Regions from separate parts of the Arthrobacter ginsengisoli genome, predicted to be linked through region 2. Evidence: riboswitches for the same ligand, from Rfam matches in the RefSeq annotation. Region 2 holds a riboswitch; each other region holds the start of a gene.
The links. Region 2 has a riboswitch for cyclic di-AMP ahead of J2X01_RS18555 (NlpC/P60 family protein). Riboswitches for the same ligand answer to the same signal wherever they lie in the genome.
Positions count from the first base shown of each region.

Region 1: another riboswitch for cyclic di-AMP. It lies ahead of J2X01_RS01310 (C40 family peptidase); the one in region 2 lies ahead of J2X01_RS18555 (NlpC/P60 family protein).
Region 3: another riboswitch for cyclic di-AMP. It lies ahead of J2X01_RS14845 (aggregation-promoting factor C-terminal-like domain-containing protein); the one in region 2 lies ahead of J2X01_RS18555 (NlpC/P60 family protein).

Region 1 covers NZ_JAVDVQ010000001.1:277,142-284,232, forward strand. Annotated here, with positions in the region: gene J2X01_RS01290 (DUF5129 domain-containing protein) at 1-514, shown strand, start outside; gene J2X01_RS01295 (DUF1918 domain-containing protein) at 520-711, opposite strand; gene J2X01_RS01300 (serine hydrolase) at 770-1,801, opposite strand; gene J2X01_RS01305 (dihydrofolate reductase family protein) at 2,011-2,598, shown strand; gene J2X01_RS01310 (C40 family peptidase) at 2,653-3,387, opposite strand; cyclic di-AMP (ydaO/yuaA leader) riboswitch at 3,392-3,561, opposite strand; gene J2X01_RS01315 (hypothetical protein) at 4,006-4,275, shown strand; gene J2X01_RS01320 (alpha/beta fold hydrolase) at 4,324-5,070, opposite strand; gene J2X01_RS01325 (DNA alkylation repair protein) at 5,098-5,763, opposite strand; gene J2X01_RS01330 (HNH endonuclease) at 6,067-7,091, shown strand, end outside.
Region 2 covers NZ_JAVDVQ010000023.1:35,764-42,854, forward strand. Annotated here, with positions in the region: gene fdhD (formate dehydrogenase accessory sulfurtransferase FdhD) at 1-3, opposite strand, end outside; gene J2X01_RS18535 (molybdopterin molybdotransferase MoeA) at 80-1,582, opposite strand; gene J2X01_RS18540 (DUF6457 domain-containing protein) at 1,579-1,866, opposite strand; gene mobA (molybdenum cofactor guanylyltransferase) at 1,850-2,641, opposite strand; gene J2X01_RS18550 (HNH endonuclease) at 2,729-3,229, opposite strand; gene J2X01_RS18555 (NlpC/P60 family protein) at 3,469-4,215, opposite strand; cyclic di-AMP (ydaO/yuaA leader) riboswitch at 4,525-4,694, opposite strand; gene J2X01_RS18560 (M23 family metallopeptidase) at 4,831-5,649, opposite strand; cyclic di-AMP (ydaO/yuaA leader) riboswitch at 5,655-5,870, opposite strand; gene J2X01_RS18565 (iron-dependent transcriptional repressor DtxR) at 6,016-6,711, opposite strand; gene serC (phosphoserine transaminase) at 6,977-7,091, shown strand, end outside.
Region 3 covers NZ_JAVDVQ010000013.1:48,224-55,314, reverse strand. Annotated here, with positions in the region: gene J2X01_RS14870 (dodecin family protein) at 34-237, opposite strand; gene J2X01_RS14865 (alpha/beta fold hydrolase) at 414-1,223, shown strand; gene J2X01_RS14860 (winged helix-turn-helix domain-containing protein) at 1,322-2,185, opposite strand; gene J2X01_RS14855 (response regulator transcription factor) at 2,811-3,551, shown strand; gene J2X01_RS14850 (sensor histidine kinase) at 3,555-5,186, shown strand; cyclic di-AMP (ydaO/yuaA leader) riboswitch at 5,291-5,450, shown strand; gene J2X01_RS14845 (aggregation-promoting factor C-terminal-like domain-containing protein) at 5,449-6,207, shown strand; gene J2X01_RS14840 (VOC family protein) at 6,256-6,633, opposite strand; gene upp (uracil phosphoribosyltransferase) at 6,729-7,091, opposite strand, start outside.

The sequences.
Region 1 (7,091 bases), on a different contig from region 2:
CTTCCGCGCCGACCTGGCCGCGATCGAACAGATGCTCAGCAAGCGCAACGCGGAGGGCGACTCCGCGACCGCGGCGGCCCTGCGCTCTTTCCGCGACCAAAGCCACAGTGACATCGAACGGTGGACCGCGGAGCTCTCGGACGGCTCGATCACGCCGGAAACGGCGCTGGACCGGCTGCGGGATGCCCGCACGCACCTATCGGAGCTGCTCAAGAACCACGCCGATACGGTCATCGACGGCTTCGCCAAGAACGAGAAGGAAGCCTCGCTGATGCGTCAGGAGATGGAGAGCGCACAGGCCGGAAGCAGAGCCAAGTACGGGCGAACGTACGAGCCCAGCATTCTGGGCACGGTCTACCCCGCCTACTACTTCTTCTCCGTGCCGACGTTCAACTCCGGCTTCAATACCGGCGTCAGCAGCGTGAGCACTGCCCGGGGCGGGGGCGGCAGCACCACCGGCTACGGCGGCAGCGGCGGCAGCTTCTCCGGCTCCGGCAGTTCCTCGAGCTTCTAGCCGGATCAGACGCTCTTGCTGTGTTCGACGACGAAATCGCCGCCGGGGAACAGGATGGTCTCGTGGCCGTCGTCGAACCTCACGTGATACGGCGGGGCTCCGTCCGCCCCCTTGACCTCCAGAATTTCGCCGTGCCGGTCCGATGACTCGACCGTGGTGCCACGGATGACGATGCGGTCGCCCTGGGCTGCTTTCATGGCATTCACCTCCGTTCACCAGCGTACGGTTCTGTGGCCCTTTGGGGAACGGCGCCCGCTAAAAGAGTCCGGCGGTGACTGTGGCCGTGAGCTCGTGGATAACGCGGGTACGGTCAGCCATATCCGACAGGTCCCGTCCCTGCGTGTAGACCACAAACACGTAAGCCCGCTCCCCCCGGACCAGAACGCTCGCGTCGTGCAAGTTGCCGTTGAGCAGACCGTACTTGTGGAAGACGCTGATCCCCGGCGGTGTGGCGGCCGGGATCAGGGTTTCGTAATTGGTCTGCTGCATGTAGGACAGCAACTGGGCGGTGTTTTGTGCATTGAGGAGCCGGCCGCTGTACAGCTCGGACAGGATCTTCCCCATCTCCGCGGGAGTCAGGGCGTTCACTGTCCGGTCGTAGGGGATGCCCATCGTGGCCGCATAGTTGATCAGTCCTTTGTGGCCCACGGCAGCCAGGATCAAGGCCCACGAATCGTTGTTGCTTTGCTGGACCATCTGCCGGATCTGCTGCCCGGCGGTGGACGCCCCCATCCGGGCCGCCAGGGACGCCTTGCCGGTTTCCACCAGATGGTAGTAGGCGGCAGCGGCGAGGATCTTGCCGGTGCTGGCGGCCACGAACTTGGTCTTTACGCCATACTCGTGCACGGCGCCGTCGCGCACGTCGATGAGGGCCACGCCCACCCGGTAGGCGCTGTTGGCTTCGATGACCGCGTTGATCTCCGCGTCGAGCGCCGGTCCGATGGTCGGGTCGGGGGAAGCGACGACGGGCGCCGGGACTGCGGCTGCTGACGGCGGTGCTGTGACTGCCGCGGGCGGTGCTGTTCCGGTGGCGGACAGCGGGTTGGCCGCGACTGCTGTTGCGGACGCTGACGTGGCCGGCGGCGCATCGGCATCCAGCGGTGGCCGGGCCTGGATGGTGGCGTACACGGTCGCGGCGGAGACCAGGCCCAGGACGGCGACCAGCACAATCAGGAACTGCGGGCGGATCCCGCCCAGAAGCCCCGGCAGGCCCCGCCCGGCGCCCCGGGCCGGCTCACGTGTATGTCGGCCGCTGCTGTAATGCCGGCCCGAACCCCAGGAATCCATCGGGACTCATCGCCGGAACATCGAAGGAGACGCAACGTCGGCTGACGCCACAGGCTGGTTCGCAGGCATGGTTGTCCTTCTCAAATTGGGAACGCGGTACGGCTTCAGTTTCCTTATTCTGCCCCGGGCTCAGCCTAGCGCAAGAGGGCGCGCCCGTAGGAGCTGGATCACGTACGCTGGAACCTGGCAGCCCGGCGAAGGAGTCCTCAATGCGCAAGGTCATTCTGATGATGCAGGTGTCATTGGACGGATTCATGGAGGGTCCGGACCGGGACCTGAGCTGGCACCGGGTCGATGAAGAACTGCACAGCCACTTCAACGAGCTGCTCCGGACCATGGGAGCCTTCCTCGACGGCCGGGTCACCTATGAACTGATGGCCGGATACTGGCCGACTGCGGACCAGGACCCCTCAAGCTCCGCCCCGGAGGCCGAGTTCGCGGGAATCTGGCGGGACATGCCGAAGATTGTCTACTCCAGGACCCTGGTGACGGCGGATTGGAACACCGAGGTGGTGCGCGACGTCGTCGCCGAGGACGTCGCCAGGCTCAAGGAACAGCCCGGCGGCGACCTCGCACTTGGCGGTGCCGATCTCGCGGCGGCCTTCCGGCGGCTCGGCCTGATCGACGAGTACCGGATCTATGTGCACCCGGTGCTGGTCGGGCGCGGCAAGCCGCTGTTCCAGCAGATGGAAGACATGACGCCGCTCCGGCTGCTGGAGACCCGCACCTTCGGCAACGGTGTGGTGCTGCTGCGGTACGCGGCGGAGCCGGACACCGGGCAGGCAGAAGGCCGGTGATCCACTGCCCCCAAGGCAACCGATCGACCGGCCTTCTGTGCGCTGGCGGTACTGCTAGCCGGCGCGGACGAACGTCACGGGGCCCGTGGCGGTCAGCCAGGACAGCGGGTGCGCCATAGTGGCGTTCACGCCGTTCATGCCGCCACTGATGGCCTGGCCGTTACCGGCGTAGATGGCAACGTGGCCGGACTGGACGATGATGTCGCCGGGCAGGGGTGCTGCGACTACCTTGCCGTATTTCAGGAAGGCCTGCGGGCCGATGTTACCGACCGGGATGCCGGCGGCGTTCAGGGCCTTCTCCACCATGGCGGTGCAGTCCTGCGTGATGCCGATCTGGCCATAGGCCACGGACAGCAGGGTGGCGTTGACTCCACCGGCCGCCGGGGCAGGCGCAGCGGCGGGAGCGGCCTGGACCTTGACGGTCGCCTTGGCGGCCGCCGGTGCTGCGGGGGCCGCGGCCGGTGCTGCCGGGGCCTTCGGAGCGGCTACGGGCTTGGGCGCCTCCACCACGGGAGCCGGGGCAGTCTCAACGGCCGGGCGCTCGAAGGTGATCTGGACGGCGGAGTCCGCCATGACCGGCGCGGAGACCTGGCCCTGGATGTCGACGGACGACGCCGGGGCGGCGTCGCGCTGGGTTGGAGCATCGGCGGCGTTGGCGGCCATGGCGCCGCTAAGCACCATTCCGGAAGCGGCTACGAGTACTGCGGCCTGGCGGCCGATGGTGCCGGCGGTGCGGCGGTTGCTGCGAACGGCGGCGTGTTTGGGCGCACGGGTATTGCTAAAAGTCATTAAAGGAGCCTCTCCCAATGCCTGCGAGGTGAGCTGTCGGATTCGGATGGGAGGCACCCGGCCGCACACTCGGGCCCGACGATGGCGGGCCGTGCGGCTTCACCCCAAGACCCCTGGAGAACAGCGGGTCAAAAGTGGTTTCCCCGTCTCTGCCGGACGTTGCTGCGAGTTATCCCCACGCCGCGGCAGAGTTAGGCAATCGGCTGGGGAGAGCCTGTCTCGGAAACAACAGGCACGCTTCAACGGTAACGGAATGATCACGACAAGTCACATTGAGGTAACTGCCGGAGCGGTTGGCGGGGGTCCCGAGGCTGACACCCAGGAGTGAGGCTCCAGGTCCCCTCCCGGGGAGGGTCAAGCTCCGATTCCCGCAGGTCAGACTCACATTGCCGCCCCAGAGCAGCGGCGCTCGCCGCCCATCATTCCGATGCCGGAAACGCCCGGTGAAAGTGTGATCTTAATCCCAGAAGGCCGGCGGTGCCCGAGGTTCCAGCGGGTCGTCGATGTGTTCGTAGGACCCGGTTCCGGTGACCGCTTCCGGAATCACGCAACCCGCGGCGGACGCCACCCCAGGCATAGGATGATGCCATCACCGTTCCCGCAAGCGGAGGCCCGAAAATGAACAGCCCTGAAGCCGCCAGGCACTGTGTCGCCATCTGCCAGCTGAGCAATCAGCGGCCGGAGGACTTCAACGTCAATACCGAACTGTTGGTCCTGGAAAACGGGGAAATCCATGTGTCCACGTGGGACGCCGAGCCCCGCGACGGCGGATTCGACGTCCACGTCCTGAATGACCGGGTGGACGCCCTCGGCTTTATGGTGATCACCGATTGGGAGTTCTTCGACGAAAAGGCCTACGCCGTCGTGGAGCGCCGCCCGGGCAGCTGACCGCAACCTTTCCAGCGACGCCAGGGAGGTTTGCCTCTGACGTCGTTGTTAGGCCGCCCCGGTGGAGTCCAGCCATTGGTGAAGGGAGGAATTGAACAGCCCGGGATGAGTGAAAGGCATTCCGTGCCCCACGCCCTGGTGGACCTGTAGTGTGCAGTTCCGGAATTTCGCCTGGTGGTCTTCCAATCCGCGCAAGAGCCGGGTGTCCTCCTTGTCACCGGCCATCAGGATCGCCGGCCGTGAAGAGCCCAAAGCCTCAGGAGGAACGACGAACGAGAAATTGGCATGTATTAGGCGCTTGAGCGTTCCGGCGGATATAGACCGCGATAAGACGTAGTAGTCCTCGAACCTGGTTAGGGGAATGCCGAGTTGAGCCGCCTGGGCGCTGGCGAAGCGGCGGTTCCGGCACAGCGGTGCGGAAGCCGCGGCGAGCAGGCTGAGAGCCGCTGCTCCGCGCCACGGGCTCAGAAGGGAGCTGACCACCACGAGGCGCTCGACATGCTCAGGGTAGGACGCTGCCAGCTGGATCGCGATCTGACCGCCAAGGGAAAAGCCAATGACAGTGACCGGGCGGGCTCGTTCCAAAAGGCCGACCTCGTGTGCGACTGCATCTGCGGCTCCGGCGTGCGTGGAAAAGGTGCCATCGCCCTGCGGATGATGCCCCGGAAGACAAGGGGTAAGGACAGTGAAATCACGAGCGAAGCTGGCATTTTGCTCCGCCCACATCCACGGTCCAACTCCGCCGCCGTGAATGAACACGAGGGTAGGACGTTTCCCTTCGGACTTTGCCGTCATATCGCCAGTCTTCCAGAGCCGGTGCGGTCAGAATTCCAGGTCCGGCCGGTGCCGTGCCATCTCGGCAAGCACGAGGGAGACCGCGTCGGCGGCGACGGCGCGCTCGGCGACCTTGCCGCCGTCGCGCCCGTCATCACGCTGCGGCGCCGCCGCCAGCACCGAGCGGGCGTGGCGCACGAACCGGGACCAGTCCCCCGCGCCGGCACGGAGATCGCGCAGCGGGGCCAGCAGTGCGGCTCGACGCAGCCAGTCGTCGGGATCCCGCACCCACCGGTCCAGGACACTGTCCGCACGCACCCGCGCCACGACGTCGAGGCCTGCGACCAGCGGGCCGACGACGTCCACGGCGAGCGGATCGACCAGGGCACCCAACCGTGCGCTCCGCACGAAGCCTTCGATCCGGGTCAGGTCGGTGTTGGTCAGCAGGCGGACGCTGGACTGCAGGAGCACGACGGCGGCGAGGCGGCGCTCGAAAACCGGCACCTCCCACAATTCGGAGCTCAGCGCCGTGATGTCGTCGTGCGTCAGTTCCGGGTGGCGGCGGTGGGCGTCGCGGACCGTTCCGCGCACGGCTCCGACGGACGCGCCGTAGTAGCGGTGATCGCTGCCGTGCCTTGACTCAGCTTCCGCGGCGCGGCTCCAGGACGACTCACGCTGCAGCGCCAAGTCTATGAATTCGCCGGCATCGCTCATGGAGTCATTCTTCCGCATGGCTCAGGCCGGTATGTTGTCGCAGGTGCCCGATAGCCTGTTTCCATGGACGGCAATCAGGGGCCCGGGATGGCTCCGGCAGCAGCAGGCGGTGTGGCGGTCCCCGGCGTGGCCCGCTCCCTGGCCGCGGTCCGGCCCTCCGCCGAGGGTGCCGGGCTGATCGGCCAGCCCGCCGAAGTCGAGGAGCTGAAGGCCGCCGCCGCCGCGGCCACTGGATCCACGGGCGCCTTAAATGTCGGGGCCCCGAGGTTCAATGGGTCTGTGGACGGCAACCAGGGGCCCAAGATGGCTCCGGCAGCAACTGGCGGGGTGGCGGTCACCGGCGTGGCCCGCTCCCTGGCCGCGGTCCGGCCCTGCGCCGAGGGTGCGTCTCTGATTGCTGAAATCCGGGCCCTGGAAGACCGGAAGTCTGCCCTGTCGGCCCGCCAGGCCCGGCTCGCGGTCGACTTCGACCTGCTCCAGCGCCGCGAACAAGCCGAGACCGGGATGCCGGCCGCGGAGCTGGGCGCCGGCGTCGCCGCGCAGCTCGCCCTCGCAAGGCGGGAATCCCCGGCCCGCGGCGGCCGGCTCCTGGGCCTGGCCAAAGCCCTCGTCACCGAAATGCCCCACACCCTCGCCGCCCTGGACACCGGCCAGCTCAACGAATGGCGCGCCACCCTTTTGGTGCGCGAAACCGCGTGCCTGTCCGCGGCGGACCGGGCCGCCGTGGACGCCGACCTCGCCGCCGACACCGGAACCTTCGACGGAACCGGGGACCGGAAGATCATTGCCGCGGCGCGGGCCGCCGCGTACCGCCGCGACCCGCGCTCGGTCACCCAGCGCGCCGGGCACGCCGCGACCGAACGGCACGTCAGCCTCCGCCCGGCCCCGGACACCATGTGCTACCTCACCGCCCTGCTGCCCGTCGCCGCCGGCGTCGCCGTGCACACCGCCCTGACCCGGCACGCCGACACCCTCCGGGCCACCGGGGACCCCCGCACCCGCGGCCAGCTCATGGCCGACACCCTCGTCGAACGCACCACCGGCACCCCCGGCGGGATCACCGGCATCGAGATCCAGCTCGTCAGGACCGACCGCACCCTCTTCCAGGGCGACAGCGAACCCGCCCGGCTCCCCGGCTACGGCATCATCCCCGCCGGCCACGCCCGCGCACTCCTCGTCCCCGACCAGAACCCGAACCAGGCAGACCCGGACGAGGGCCAGGACCAGGCCCTGAACGTCTGGCTCCGCCGGCTCTACACCGCCCCCGGCACCGGAGAGCTCACCGCGATGGACTCCCGCGCCCGGCTCTTCCCGCCCGGCCTCCGGCG
Region 2 (7,091 bases):
CATTAGGTACTCCTAACCAACATAACTCAATCATGGCAAGCACTGGGCCGGGTGGCCAGCGCGCGATCCAGGCCAGGGATTACCCCAGCAGTTCACTCCAGTCCACCGGGCCGGAAGTACCGCCAGGCTTCCGGGCAGCCCGTTTGGGGGCGGGCTTGTCCTTCGCAGCAGCGAGGTCCGGCAGGGCTGCCCCCCAGGGCAGGGCGAAGGCAGGGACGAGTTCGCCCAGCTGCACTCCGTGCGGCGGGACCACGAGGACGCCGTCGGCCGCGGCCAGCCCGCGCATCATTCCCGGCCCGGTGTGCTGCGCCGGCGAGGCCATGCCGTAGAGGAGCCGGAAAGGCATCAGCCGGGTCCTGCCAGGGTCCGGTTCAATCATGGCGCCGCACGGCACCTCGGTGACGGGAGGCAGGGGCCGGTGCGCCAGGGCCGCAAGCAGCGGCGCCCCGAGGGTTGACAGTGCCATCATGGCCGCGAGCGGGTTGCCCGGCAGACCGATGATGAACCTGCCATCCGGCAGTTCAGCCAGGACCGCGGGATGGCCCGGCCGCATGGCGATGCCGTCGACGAGCAGACGTCCGCCGAGCTCCGCGACCGAACGCCGCAGGTGGTCGGTGCCGGACCGGCCGGTGCCGCCCGTGGTGATGACGACGTCGGCAGGCAATTGCTCCGCGGTGGAACGCGCGGGAAGCTTTCCGACGGCGGCTGCCGGGATGCCCGGTGCCGGGTCGGTGTCCTCGAGTGCTGCGAGCCATTCGGTGTAGCTGTCGCCGATTTTCGTTTCGCCGGCGCAGATTCCGCCGAGCATTTCCACGACGCCCGCAAGCTGGGGGCCGAAGGTGTCGCGCACCTCCCCCGGCTGCGGGATTCCTGCCGTGACCACCTCGGAGCCGGTAAACACCAGCCGGACCACGGCCTTGCCCAGCACCGGGAGGGCGTCGTGGCCGCCAAGTGCCGCGAGGGCCAGGTGGGCGGGGTTGAGCAGGGTGCCGCCTTTGATCAGCACTTCGCCGGCGACGGCCTCCTCCGCGGCTTTCCGGATGTGTTCACCGTTGCGCGGTTCGCCGGGTTTGGCCGATCCGGCGAGCTGCAGGACCGGAAGCCCGTCCTCATCGCTGGCGATGGTGCCGCTTTCGCTGCGCAGCACAGCCTTGGCCCCGGGCGGAATCAGTCCGCCGGTGACAATCGGGCTGGCCTGGTGGGGAGCCAGCCGCTGGCCGGGTTCCGCGAGGATCCAGGGTCCGCTGCCGTTGACGGCCCAGCCGTCCATGGCGGAGGAGGCATAGTGCGGCAGGTCCACGAGCGCTTCCACGTCCGCGGCGAGGGTCCGTCCCAAGGCCTCGCGCAGGGCAACGGGTGCTGCCGGGATCGGAGCCGCACAGTCGAAGGCGAGCTGCCAGGCTTCCTGCCAGGTGTGCGCCAGGTGCCGCTGCGGCGCCCCGCCCGGCGAGCCGGCACGGCCGCCGGCGGAGCCGTGCTCAGGGTTTCCGGAAGCGGCGTCGGCAGGGCCGTCGGCTGGGGTGTTCGTTGCAGGCTCTTCCCCGGCGGCAGCCGGGCTGCCGTGAGGAGGTGCAGGTGTCATGCCCCGGAGGTTTCGCTGGCTGCGTAGTCCGTGGCGAGTTTGCGGGCTACGCCCATCGCAGCCTGCATCGAGACGGCATCGGTGGCCTGTCCGGAGCCGGAGGCCAGGCCTGCCGCGAAGCCGGCGATGAACGTCGTCAATGGAGCAGCCGGGCGCACGACGGAGTGCGCTGCCACGCCGGCGAGGGCCAGGACCTCGTTCACGTCTACCTCGACGTCTTCCAGTTCCAGCGCCTGAAGCAGGGCACGGCACCAGTCTTCGAGCGTTTCATCCTGGCTTTTCACCGTTTGCCTCCAAGGTTGAGTTCAGCTGGGGAGTCCCGGGCCGGACGCCAGGGTCAATGCTGGCGCGTCCATGACTGTCGTGTTCACGACGGTCGTGTTCATGACTCTCGTGTTCACGACGGTCGCTGCCATGCCGGTCCGGCGGGCGGGTCACCCCTAACGCGGAGGCATCGTCCCAAGTGTCCACATCATCCGTGGACCCTTCGGGGACGCTTACTTCCCGCACCTCCAGCCTAGCAAGAAGCGCGAATACCGAGGCATTCTCGAGGGCCCCGCGTTCGGTTGCTTCAGCCGTGCAGCGTTGTAGCGCAGCTGTGCCATATAAGCCCGTGAGGGGTTGCCTGCGTCCGTCCGCGGACACCGCCACGAAGCCGTCGCCGGGCGGGGCTGCCGCGGCCGCGTGCAGGAGTGCCTGGACGGCGGCGTCCGCCCGGGGCATGTCGCAGGCGAGGACAAGCGTGTAAGGGGCGGCAAGAGCGCGGCGCGCGTCCCCGGCGCGGTCCCGTTCCAGGGCAGCGCGGTCCCGTTCCAGGGCGGCGAGCCCCGCGGCGATGGCGGCAGCCGGTCCGGCATAGGGCGGGTCCTCCCGGCAGCTGAGCACACCTTCGGGCAGTGCCCCGGGATCGGGCCCAACGACGGCGACGGCCCCCGCACCCCGGGCGGCCCGCAGGGCATGCTCAAGGAGGGTGGCGCCGTCGTGGATCAGGCCGGACTTGGGCACGCCGCCCAGGCGGGATGACCTCCCCCCGGCGAGTATGACAGCATCAAATTCCACCGGCCCAGCCTAGCGCGGTCCGGGCCGGGACGCCGCCATGCCGGGTGCCGGCCCCGGCGCGGGCCGGGGGCAGACCGGACGGCCCGTTCAGGCAGCAGATTCCGGCAGCAGGAACGGGTCCCAGGCCGGCGTCGGCTTCTCCAGTTCCTTGATCTGCCACGTCGTGCCCCGTGGCGGCGCCGGGCTGAAGCTCAGCTTCCATCCCATTTCTCCCGGCGTGTGGTCGCCTTTGGCGTTGTTGCACCGCAGGCAGGCAGCAACGAGGTTTTCCCAGGAATCCGCACCGCCCCTGGATTTGGGCTGGACATGATCGATGGTGTGGGCCGCCTTCCCGCAGTACGCGCACCGGTGTCCGTCCCGGCGGAGCACGCCGCGGCGGCTGACGGCCGTTATCGTGTTGTACCGGGGCCTGATGTAGCGATTCAGCAGAATCACCGAGGGCCGGCCAAGGACGTCCTGCGGTCCAACGACAGGATCGTCGCCTTCCGCCACGACGCTGGCCTTTCCGGTCAGCACAAGCACGAGTGCCCGGCGGAAGGTGACAACCGCCAGCGGTTCATATCCAGCATTCAGAACGAGAGTGCGCATCCGCATACCTCTTCACGGCCGCACCCGCCAGGGGCACGAGGGCCGGCTGCCCTCTGCATGGTCGGGCTATGGACAAAACAAGAGTAAACACGGAGGTGCCGATTCACCGAATATTTTTCCTCGGCCGCGGGCCTGGTCGGCGAAAGTTCAGGGTTAGCGGCCAAAATTCACGTTGCGGCAATGCAAAAGGACCCCCGCCAAACGGCGGGGGTCCTTTTGCGTTGCTGTTGGCTGTGGTCTTAGCCGCCGACGCGGATGAAGACCGGGCCGGAGCCGACGTTGACGGTCTGCAGGGACGTGGTCCCACCGTTCCAGCCCCCGTGAACGGCCATGCCGTTGCCGACGTAGACAGCGATGTGGGCCATGCCCGAGCCGCCGTTCTGGTAGTACGCGAGGTCGCCGGAGCGTGCCTCGCCGGCGCTCACGGTGCGGCCGAGGGACAGGTAACCTGCCGGCCAGCCGTGGTAGTTGATGCCCGCAGCAGCCAGCGCGTTCGTGGCGAGGGCGGTGCAGTCCTGGCCAACACCGATCTGGGCGTAGGCGGCCGCGGCGATCGTCGCGCCCATGCCGCTGGCAACGGCGGGTGCCTTGGTGCCGGAGGTTGCGGTGGCGCCGGTGCCGGCGGTCTGGGCCGTGGAGGAATCCTGGACCTGTACGACCGGCTTCGGAGCCTCGACGACGGGGGCCGGGGAGGTGGTGACTGCAGGCTTCTCGTAGGAGATTGCGATAGTGGAGGCAGCCGAGATAGTGGCCGGGGAAGCCGCCTGGACCTCGAGCGTGGAAGCCGAGGTGGATTCGCGCTGGACGTTGGCCTCAGCAGCGTTGGCTGCGATACCGCTGGTCAGGACGAGGCCGGAGGCCGCAGCAATAACGGCGGCCGAGCGGCCCATGCCGCCGGCGTTGTCGCCGACAGCTTTGGCAATGACGGCCAGCGAGTTGGTCTTGGTGACCTCGGCGCGGTGCCGTGCGTTTGCACGAGTAGTCATTAAGTTCTCTCTTTCGTGATCCTGGGTCCGCGCTTTTTGGGCGCGGGCTGAGGACGCTCCGGCATCTTGGGGGTACGCCGGATCGCCCCGAAATGGGTTACTTAGCGAAGGGTGTACTGCGAAGACGCGCCAAAAGCGGGAACTGCGTGCAGGTGCTTGGCCTGCGGGCCGGACTCAGCAGAGATTGAGTCGGCGGCACGGAATCCGTTCCGGGCACCGGCAAGGGCGACACGGAGATTGGATTCCAGCGGGCTCGTAAGAGCCGCGCAAGCGCGGTGACGCGCAGCATTGTGGCGTGAAGACACGAAAGTAGCCTCTCCCAATGCCTGCGAGGTGAGCTGTCGGATTCGGATGGGAGTCAACCGGCCGCGCTGCTTCCTGGGAAGCGTTGCGACTTAACCCCAAGGCCTTCTTACGAAGACCAAAATTGGTTCCCCCGCCCCTGCCAGACGATGTAATGCGAACGGACCTTGAGCGGTGGCAGAGCTAGGCAATCCACTCAAGAGCGCCAACTTCGGAAAAGTTGGCGTAGCTCAAACCTACAACAGTTGGGACTCGATGTCACATTCAGATCACGGCGTGTCAAAGGAATGCGAGAGCGTCCGATCAGCTTTGTTAAAGCCAGCCGGTCGGGTCAACGACTTCGCCGTTGACCATGACTTCAAAGTGAAGATGGCAGCCTGTGGAGGCGCCGGTGGTGCCGCTCATCGCCACGACATCGCCGCGGGAGACCTGCTGGCCCACCTTGACGGTGGCTGACGACAGGTGGTTGTAGGTGGTCTCCAGGCCGTTGCCGTGGTCGACCACCACCCGGTTTCCGCCACCGTAGGGATGCCAGCCGGTGAAGGTCACGGTGCCGCTCGCGGCCGCATGGACGGCGGTGCCGCACTGGGCGGCGTAGTCCTGGCCGCGGTGGAACTCCCCGGAGCCGCCCGTGATGGGGCTGACGCGGTATCCGAACGGCGACGCGGTTTTCAACTGGTCAAGGGGTGCCCCGAGGCTGCCCGCGGAGGCCGCTCGGGTAATCGAGCCGACGGACTGGGCGCTGAGCAACTCCTTGAGCTTTCCGTCCGGGTCGCCCTGCGTCGTGACGGAGGTGCGGCTGAAGTCGATCTTGGCCTCTGCGGCGGTGACGTCCGGCTGGACCGCGGCGGAGATGGAGCCGGCAGCGGAGCCGTCCGTGGCCATGACGGGGCCCGTGGCGGGGACCGTGACAGTGAGGACCAGTCCCGTGGCGGCCAGGGCGATGCCGGCCTTTTGCCCTACGCCGCTGGCGGCGGCGAAGTCAGTTACCTGGCGGAACGGGCTGCGCCGGCCCCGGCGTTCGTCACGGTGCGCGTCGCGTGGGCGGTCAGCCAGGACGGCGACGGCCGGACGGGGCTCCGGAGCGGGACCGGTCGCACGACGGCGGCCCCTGGCGGTCTGGGTGGTCAAAAAACGGTTCCTCTCTGGAGAGCCTGCGGAGTTAGCTGTCGGATTCGGGTCAGAGAGATCAAAGACCCGGTCCGCCGTAGCAAGCATCCAGGCACAGAGGCATCCAAAAGAGTCCCTCGGTGGAATGTGCTTGCCGCTGACGGACTTCACCCCAAGGCTGTAGAACAGCCGGAAGTGGTTCCCCCGCCCCTGCCAGAAAGGTGGTTCTGCGACTGATCCGCTGGCAGAGCTCGGCTTCGGATCAGGTAACGCTTTGGTATCGGTACTAGTGACCAACTATAGGCGATTAAGCCGCCCAGAGATAAATCCGTTATCCAGCCTGTGCACAACTCATGGGTCGTCCCATGACCGGCCAGTTAATGGCGACTAATCGACGGTGACAAAGACGTGGGCTGCAACCTCAGGCGGCAGCTCCAGTGCGCCTTCGATGTCCGGCACGCGCACCGAGATGTACTCCCCCACCCGCTCCAGCGACACGGATGCGCCCGGGCGGATGCCGCCCTCGTCGAGCTGGACGAGCAGTTCCGGTTCCACCTGGATGGGCTCGGCGAGCCGGCTGACCCTGACCCGGGAATCCGGGCCGTAGCCGGCCATGGCCTCCAGCAGGTTCACGACGCCGCCCGCGTGGGGCTGGGAAGGCAGGCCGCCCAGTTCGGCGAGGCCGGGAATCGGGTTGCCATAGGGCGAGACGGTGGGGTGGTTGAGCAGTTCGAAGATCCGCCGCTCCACGCGTTCGCTCATAACGTGTTCCCAGCGGCAGGCTTCCTCATGGACGTACGCCCAGTCGAGCCCAATCACGTCGGCGAGCAGCCGCTCGGCCAGCCGGTGCTTGCGCATCACTTCGATGGCACGTTTCCGGCCGGTTTCGGTCAGTTCAAGGTGCCGGTCGCCGGAAACAACCACCAGTCCGTCGCGCTCCATGCGTCCAATGGTCTGGGAAACAGTCGGGCCGGAGTGGCGCAGCCGCTCGGCGATCCGGGCGCGGAGGGCAACGATGTTTTCTTCTTCAAGTTCAAGAATGGTCCGGAGATACATCTCGGTTGTATCGATCAGATCCGTCATTCAGCTCAGCTCCTCGAGCGCCGTCCTTGCATGATTCCCACCGTACCGCGTGCTGCTGGCGCCCTGGCGGGGTCCGCCGTACGTTCGCAGGCCAGCTTAGCCTATTTTGAATTACTCCGGATAATCTCAGTGACCGGACTGTGACGGTGGCTTTTGCCTCCCCCGCCGGGGAGTCAGGCAGAATGAAACGGTGGCTTCGCCGCAGCCACCCTGACGGGCCACCTCCCGAACCGCACCTAAGAACCTGCCGAAAATTGGAGCCACAGTGAGTGACACGAGCATCACGATTCCCGCAAACCTCCTGCCCAAGGACGGCCGGTTCGGCGCCGGGCCCTCCAAGGTCCGCCCGGAACAGCTGTCGGCCCTCGCCGCGGCATCCA
Region 3 (7,091 bases), on a different contig from region 2:
CTGGTCCCGGGCGCGCATCCCACCAATCCCCGCTCAGTCGTCCAGGACAAACGTCACTTCCAGCACAACGTGCCAGGCAACGACGGCGCCGTCGTTGATTTCAACCTTCTGCTCCTTCACCCATGCCCCGGTGACATTGCGCAGGGTCTTGTTAGCCCGATCGATACCCTCTTTGATAGCGGCATCAAACGAGGTCTTGGAGTTCGCGCTTAGGGTCGTAATCCGTGCAACAGACATGTCTTCCTCCCAATAGTCGGCTCAACGGTCCGAGACTACGCCGCTCTCCCCCGCGCCAACAGGGTCCAAAGGGCAACGCAACCCCACCTTGCGGTTGGCTGTTGCGCCCAACAACGCTGTGCAACAGACTTGCCCCGGATGGGTCCGAAGCGCTGGCACTAGCGAAGGGCAGGCCAATGGGAGCGCATATACGCGCCGGCAAAGTTGAGATCTGGACGGAGCAGGTCGGCAACGGGCCGGATGTCCTGCTGATCGGGGGCCTGGGCGACACGGTCGAGTCATGGCAGTTCCAGCTGGACGGTCTCGCCGACCGCTATCGCCTGCTGGCCTTCGACAATCCAGGCGCAGGCCGCACCGCAATGCCGAGCGGGCGGCTCACGGTAGAGAATCTCGCCGACGACGCAGCCGCCGTCCTCCGGGGCCACGATGTAACGTCGGCCCACATCGCCGGATTCTCAGGCGGCACCATCATCGCCCAGGAGCTGGCGCTGCGCCACCCGGGGCTGGTCCGGAGCCTGGTCCTGCAGAGCACCTGGGCAACTACAGATTCCTATCTGCGTTCCTGGGCACGCTTCATCCGGTGGCTGGTGGAAGTGGCGCCCACCGAACGGGCCTTCCTTGAGGGGTTCTTCCTGGACATCTACACTCCCCGGTCGCACAACGACGGTACGGTCGAGCAGATCATTGAGGGGGTGCTTGCCTTCCCGCACAAACAGAGCACCGAGGACCTGCAGGCATTTATCGACGCCTTCATGAATCACGAAACAGCGGACCGCCTTGCCCAAGTCACTGCCCCGACGCTCGTGCTCGCCGGCGGCAATGACATGATCATCCGGCCCGAGCTGTGCAGTGCCGTGGCGGAGCGAATCCCAGGCGCCATCTTTGAAGTAATCGAGGGCGAGGCCCACCAGCCCTTCCAAGAGGTTCCGGAACTTTGGAATGCCCGCGTCAGCTCCTTCTGGCAGGGCGTCGACGCCGGGACTTAAGAAACAGTCCGCCCCGCCGGTGCGCCGGGAATAGCCGCGAACACGCAAGAAGCGCCCGTCCCCCATGAGGGACGGGCGCTTTTGCGCGGGCCGGAAATCTAGATCGAGTACTCCGGGGCGGCCCAGACAACAACCTCGGGGTGCTCGTAGAAGCGGTAGCCCTGGCCGCGGACCGTACGCACGGTGTTGGCGAGGCGGCCGAGCTTGGAGCGCAGGCGGCGGATGTGGACGTCGATGGTGCGCTCGTTGGGCACCTCTTCGGCATTCCGCCACAGGCCTTCGAGCAACTCGTCGCGGCCCACGGTACGGGTGCCGTTCTCCACAAGGTAGTTGAGCAGCTCGAACTCCTTGAACGTGAGGTTCAGGGATTCGCCGTCGAGCGCCACCTCGCGGCGGGCAAGGTCAATCAGCACGCCGGACGGACGCGTATCCTGCGGCTGCTGCAGGCGGGCCGTCTCGGAACGCTGGCGGGCACCCACCGTGGGGTCACCGAAGGTTGAACGGACGACGTCGAGCGCGGAGCCCGGGGCGCTGGCCGGGGCGACAGCAACGGCCGCGTAGCTTTCGGCGCCGGAGACCAGCGACTGGGCGTAGGCCCGGATTTCCTGGGCGAGCTTGGCTATCGAGGTGCCGGCGGCCGCCGCGGTTTCCTCGTCGATACCCATGTAGAGCACAAAACCGCGGGCAACGTTGTCGCTCGGGACGGGACGAACGGCGGCGGCGCTGCCCGGCGCAATCACGGGAGTCGGAGCCGTGGCCGGCGCCGGCGGAACGGCGCGGAGCTGTCCGTAGGAATTGGGGTTGTAGCCCTGCGGGGCATAGCCCGGGGCAGGAATGCTGTTGCCGGAACCGGAAGGGGCGAAGGAAGCGCGGCCGCCGAAGCCCTGGCGGATGCCGGAGGCCTGGCCGGCCTTGCTGGCGTTACGGACGGAGATGTGGACGTATCCGGATGCAACTGACATGGATTGCTTACCTCAATGTGAATGGCCGTCATCGCGGCTCGAATGCTACTTTTCCCCGCAATGAAAACTGGGGAGGGGCGCCCGACGCTGGGCTGGGGGCGAATGCCTAGAAACCTTTGGGGTGTAAAAGTTAGGCGTGCATTCGACAACAACGGTTCTGGGTACCAGCGGGTGCGCTGATCCAAAAAACTGCGGATGCAGGTGCTGTTGAGTTCTTGTTCACACTTGAAGTGTGCAACGTAACAATGAAAACTTGCAAGTAACAATGCACGCATCAGTCCACGATGTGAGACGAAACGGGCATTTGTAGCGCAGATCACAATTCTGGCTGGCTGCGGAAAAAACCATACTTGTGAATAATTGCCCCCGGAATGACTTCGTTATCAAATATTCTTCGCCGAGACTCCTCTAATACGAGAAATCGGTCATCGTATCTCGAAACCGTAAAACAGTTCGCCTACTGAGCATCGGATGTCCACCGTCCCACAGAGTGGTCACCCGGTATTTCCGGAATCTGCCGCCCGGATGGCCGCTTTGGGAACGTCCAGCTCGCTAGGCTGGGATTCACAGGTGCCGCACAGGATCCCCAAAGCCGCGCCTAACCGTCAGATCGGAGAGTTGTCCCATGGCCACTTCGCACTCCATGACCAACAATCTCCCCCAGCTCACCCACCCGGACGGGTCCCCCATCCGCGCCCTGGTCGTGGACGACGAGCCGAGTCTCTCCGAGCTTATGAGCATGGGCCTGCGGATGGCGGGCTGGTCGGTTGCCGTCGCCGCCGACGGCCCCGAAGCGGTGAAGCTTGCCAAGGATTTCCGCCCCGACGTGCTGGTGCTCGACGTGATGCTTCCCGGGTTCGACGGCGTCGAGCTGCTGGGCAGGATCCGCGCCTTCGCGCCGGAGGTGCCGGCGTTGTTCCTGACCGCCAAAGACGCTGTCCAGGACCGGATCACCGGACTCGCTGCCGGCGGTGATGACTACGTGACCAAGCCGTTCAGCATGGAGGAAGTGCTCCTGCGGCTGCACCGGCTGGTCCAGCGTTCCGGGGTGGCTGCGATGGATACAGCCGAACTCGTCGTCGGGGATCTCGTCCTGAATGTCGATACGAGGGAGGTCCGGCGGGCGGGTGAAGAACTCCACCTCACGGCCACCCAGTTCGAACTGCTGCGTTACCTCATGGAGAACCCGAAACGTGTCGTCAGCAAGGCCCAGATCCTGGACCGGGTGTGGGACTACGACTTTGGCGGCCAGGCCAACATCGTGGAGCTCTACATCTCCTACCTTCGCAAGAAGGTCGATGCCAACCACCCGCCCATGATCCACACGGTGCGCGGCGCCGGCTATGTCCTGAAGCCGGCGGACTGATCCGTGCATGAACGCTCCGGCGGAATCCGCCCCTCCGGGCTCAGCTGGCGCAACCCGTCCACCTGGCACCTGCGCACCCGGCTCGTCCTCGTGGCCATGGCCCTGCTCGTGGCGATCTGCGGTGCCGTCGGCGTCGTCAGCTATGCCTCGATGAACGTCTTCCTGACCAGACAGCTCGACACGCAGCTGGAGCAGGCAGCGGTCCGGGCCCGCGACTTTGGCCGCTCCGGCGGCCGCGGCGATCCCCTGGAGGCACGGGGCCAGGGAATTGGCACCCTGAATGCCCGGATCGTGGAGGATTCCGTCCGCAGTGCCGGCTTCCTCGCTGAGGATGCCACCCGAAAGTCCCTCACGGACGAAGACGACGCCGTACTCCTCAAACTCACCCCCCGGACGGCGCCGGTGGACCGGACGCTGTCCGCCGGGGCCTACCGGCTGGTAGCGGCCGAGTCCCCGGACGGCGCCGTGATAGTGACCGGGTTGCCGCTTGCGGAGAAGCAGAACACACTGGCCTCCCTGGTCTGGACCATGGTGCTTGTGTCCGCCGGCGGCCTCGTCGTGATCGGCCTCGCCGGAACGGCGCTGATCCGCCGTACCATGAAGCCGCTCGACCAGCTTTCCGAGGTGGCGACCCAGGTCTCCCGCCTGCCGCTCGACGCCGGCGAAGTGGGACTTGCCATGCGCGTTCCGGCGTCCGCAGCACACCTGGGAACCGAGGTGGGCAGCGTCGGGCATGCCCTGAACCTGATGCTGGACAATGTGTCCAACGCGCTGGAGGCCAGGCACAAGAGCGAGATGAAAGTCCGCCAGTTCGTCGCGGATGCCTCGCATGAGCTGCGCACGCCGCTGACCGCCATCCGCGGCTACACCGAGCTGATGCGGATGACCGAGCACTTCACCCCCGACGGCGAGAAATCCCTCGCCCGGGTGCAGAGCCAGTCCGAGCGGATGACAACCCTGGTGGAGGACCTGCTTCTGCTCGCCCGGCTGGATGAGGGCCAGCCGCTGAAGCTCAGCGAGGTGGATCTCACCCAGCTGGCCGTCGAGACCGTAAGTGATGAGAAGGTCATGGCACCGGACCGGGTCTGGCACCTGGAGCTCCCGGAGGAGCCCGTGGTGGTCCGCGGCGACGCGACCCAGCTCCACCAGGTGCTGGCCAACCTGCTCTCCAATGCGCGAAAGCACACCGGACCGGGCACGACGGTCGTGACCGGTGTGAAGCTCATGCCGGACGGAACCGCCGTGGTGACGGTGACGGACAACGGCCCCGGAATCGCCCCCGAGTTCGTGGACCGCGTCTTTGCGCGTTTCACCCGCGCGGACGCCTCCCGGAAGAATCCGGTGGCCGTCACGACGCAGGCACTCGGGCGGCGGCCCCTCCCCAGCCTTCCGCTTCATCCGCCGCGTTCGCCGTCGGCTGCTCCCGAGGGCGCTGCCCCTGTTACCAGCGCCTCCGCCGAAGGAACCAGCGGGCTGGGGTTGTCCATCGTGCAGTCGATTACTGCGGCCCATGGCGGGACCGTCAGCGTAACGTCGGTCCCCGGACGGACGGAGTTCACCGTGCGCCTGCCGGCAGCGCCGACCGCGCCAGAGGACGAGCCGGAGAGGTTGCAAGACGCCACGCCGCCATCGTGATCTCCGTTACCGAAATGTGACTTAGGCGCCCGGGTCCTGTACGGTCTTCAGGGTGCGGCCATCACTGGGCCCGCATATCCGGATGCACGCCAAGCTCTGCCGCCTCCCGGATTCCGCTGCACCAGGCAGAGGCGGGGGACCCAGAGTTCCCGGGCAATTTGCATCTTGCGCCCTTGGGGTGAAGCCGACACGTGAACTTCCGTGCGGCCGGGTGACCTCATCCGAACCCGACAGCTAACTCCGCAGGCGTTGAGAGGCGATCATGACTGATTTCAAGGCACAATCACGCCCTGACGGCGCTGCAGAAACGACCCGCTCCAAGCCGTCGCGCCACCGCGCAGACCCAGCCAAGCCCGCTTCGATGCGGGCCCGGTTTGCCGGCAAAATCGGATCCACCGGCCGCCGGGCTGCGGTTGTTGCCGCCGCCTGCGCGGTGATCGTGGGGGCCGGGGCCGCGGGACACGCGTCCGAAACAGCCGCCCGCAACACCCAGGCCGCCGCGACGGCGGATCCGTTGACGCACCTGGACTTTGAACGCGTCCGGGTCGCGAACCAGGCCGTGATCCCCACCGGTGGCGCCGCGGCCCCGTCCGCCGAGGTGAAGCCCGCCGAAGCACCCGCCCCGGCGGCTCCGCCGGCACCGGTCGCTGCCCCGGCCCCGGCCGCCGTGCCGGCTCCGGAGCCCGCACCGGCGCCCGCCCCCGTTGCCGTCAATGACCCTGCCGGCGCGCAGGCCTACGCCGCCGGCCAGCTGGGCTCCTACGGCTGGGCCGCCGGCCAGATGCAGTGCCTGATGAAGCTCTGGACCAAGGAATCGGACTGGGAGACGACTGCCACCAACCCGAGCAGCGGCGCCTACGGCGTGGTCCAGTCCCTGCCGGCAGAGAAGATGGCCAGCGCGGGCGCGGACTACCGGACCAACTACCGCACGCAGATTAACTGGGGCCTGAAGTACGTGAAGGACCGCTACGGCTCACCCTGCGGCGCCCTGAACTTCCACTACGCCAACAACTGGTACTAACAACTTCTGGTCTTTTTGCAGCCGGTCCGGCCTTCCCGAAGGGAAGATCTAGCCGCCACCGCGGTTGGGGATGTACTGCACTGCCCATTTGTTGCCGTCGGGATCGGCGAAATAGACGAAATGACCCCAGTCCTGGACATCGATGTCGCTGACGTCCACGCCGTTGTCCTTGAGCTGCTGGTGGGCCGCCCCGATATCGCTGACCACAAGCTGCATGCTGGGGGCGGTGCCGGGGGGCGCATCGCTGAGGCCCTCACCAATGGCGATCGAGCAGCCGGAGCCCGGCGGGGTCAGCTGAACGAAGCGGATGCCGTCCATCGGCCGCTCGTCGAAGTCGGCGTTGAAGCCCACCTTGTTGACGTAGAAATCCTTGGCGCGGTCCACATCGGACACCGGGACAAAGACAAGTTCAAGTTTCCAGTCCATGGGGCTCAGGCTAACCCGGGATGGTCTGTTCCGGAAGGAAAATTTCAACCCCGGGGGAACCGCCGCGGGGACGGGTCCCCGACCGAACGGCTGGCTTAGCCCGCCACGCCATAGAGGCGGTCGCCGGCGTCGCCCAGACCCGGGACGATGTAGGACTTTTCGTTGAGCTTCTCGTCGATCGAGGCGAGCACGATCGTCACGTTGGCGTCGGAGAGCTCTTCTTCCAGCTTCGCCAGGCCTTCCGGGGCGGCCAGCAGGCAGATGCAGGTGACGTCGGAGGCGCCGCGTTTGAAAAGGAATTTGATGGCCTCGCGCAGCGTGCCGCCGGTGGCGAGCATGGGATCGAGGACGAAGATCTGCCGGTCCGTGAGGTTCTCCGGGAGGCGCTCGGCGTAGGTGATGATGTCCAGGGTCTCTTCGTCGCGGGCCATGCCCAGGAAGCCGACCTCGGCGGTGGG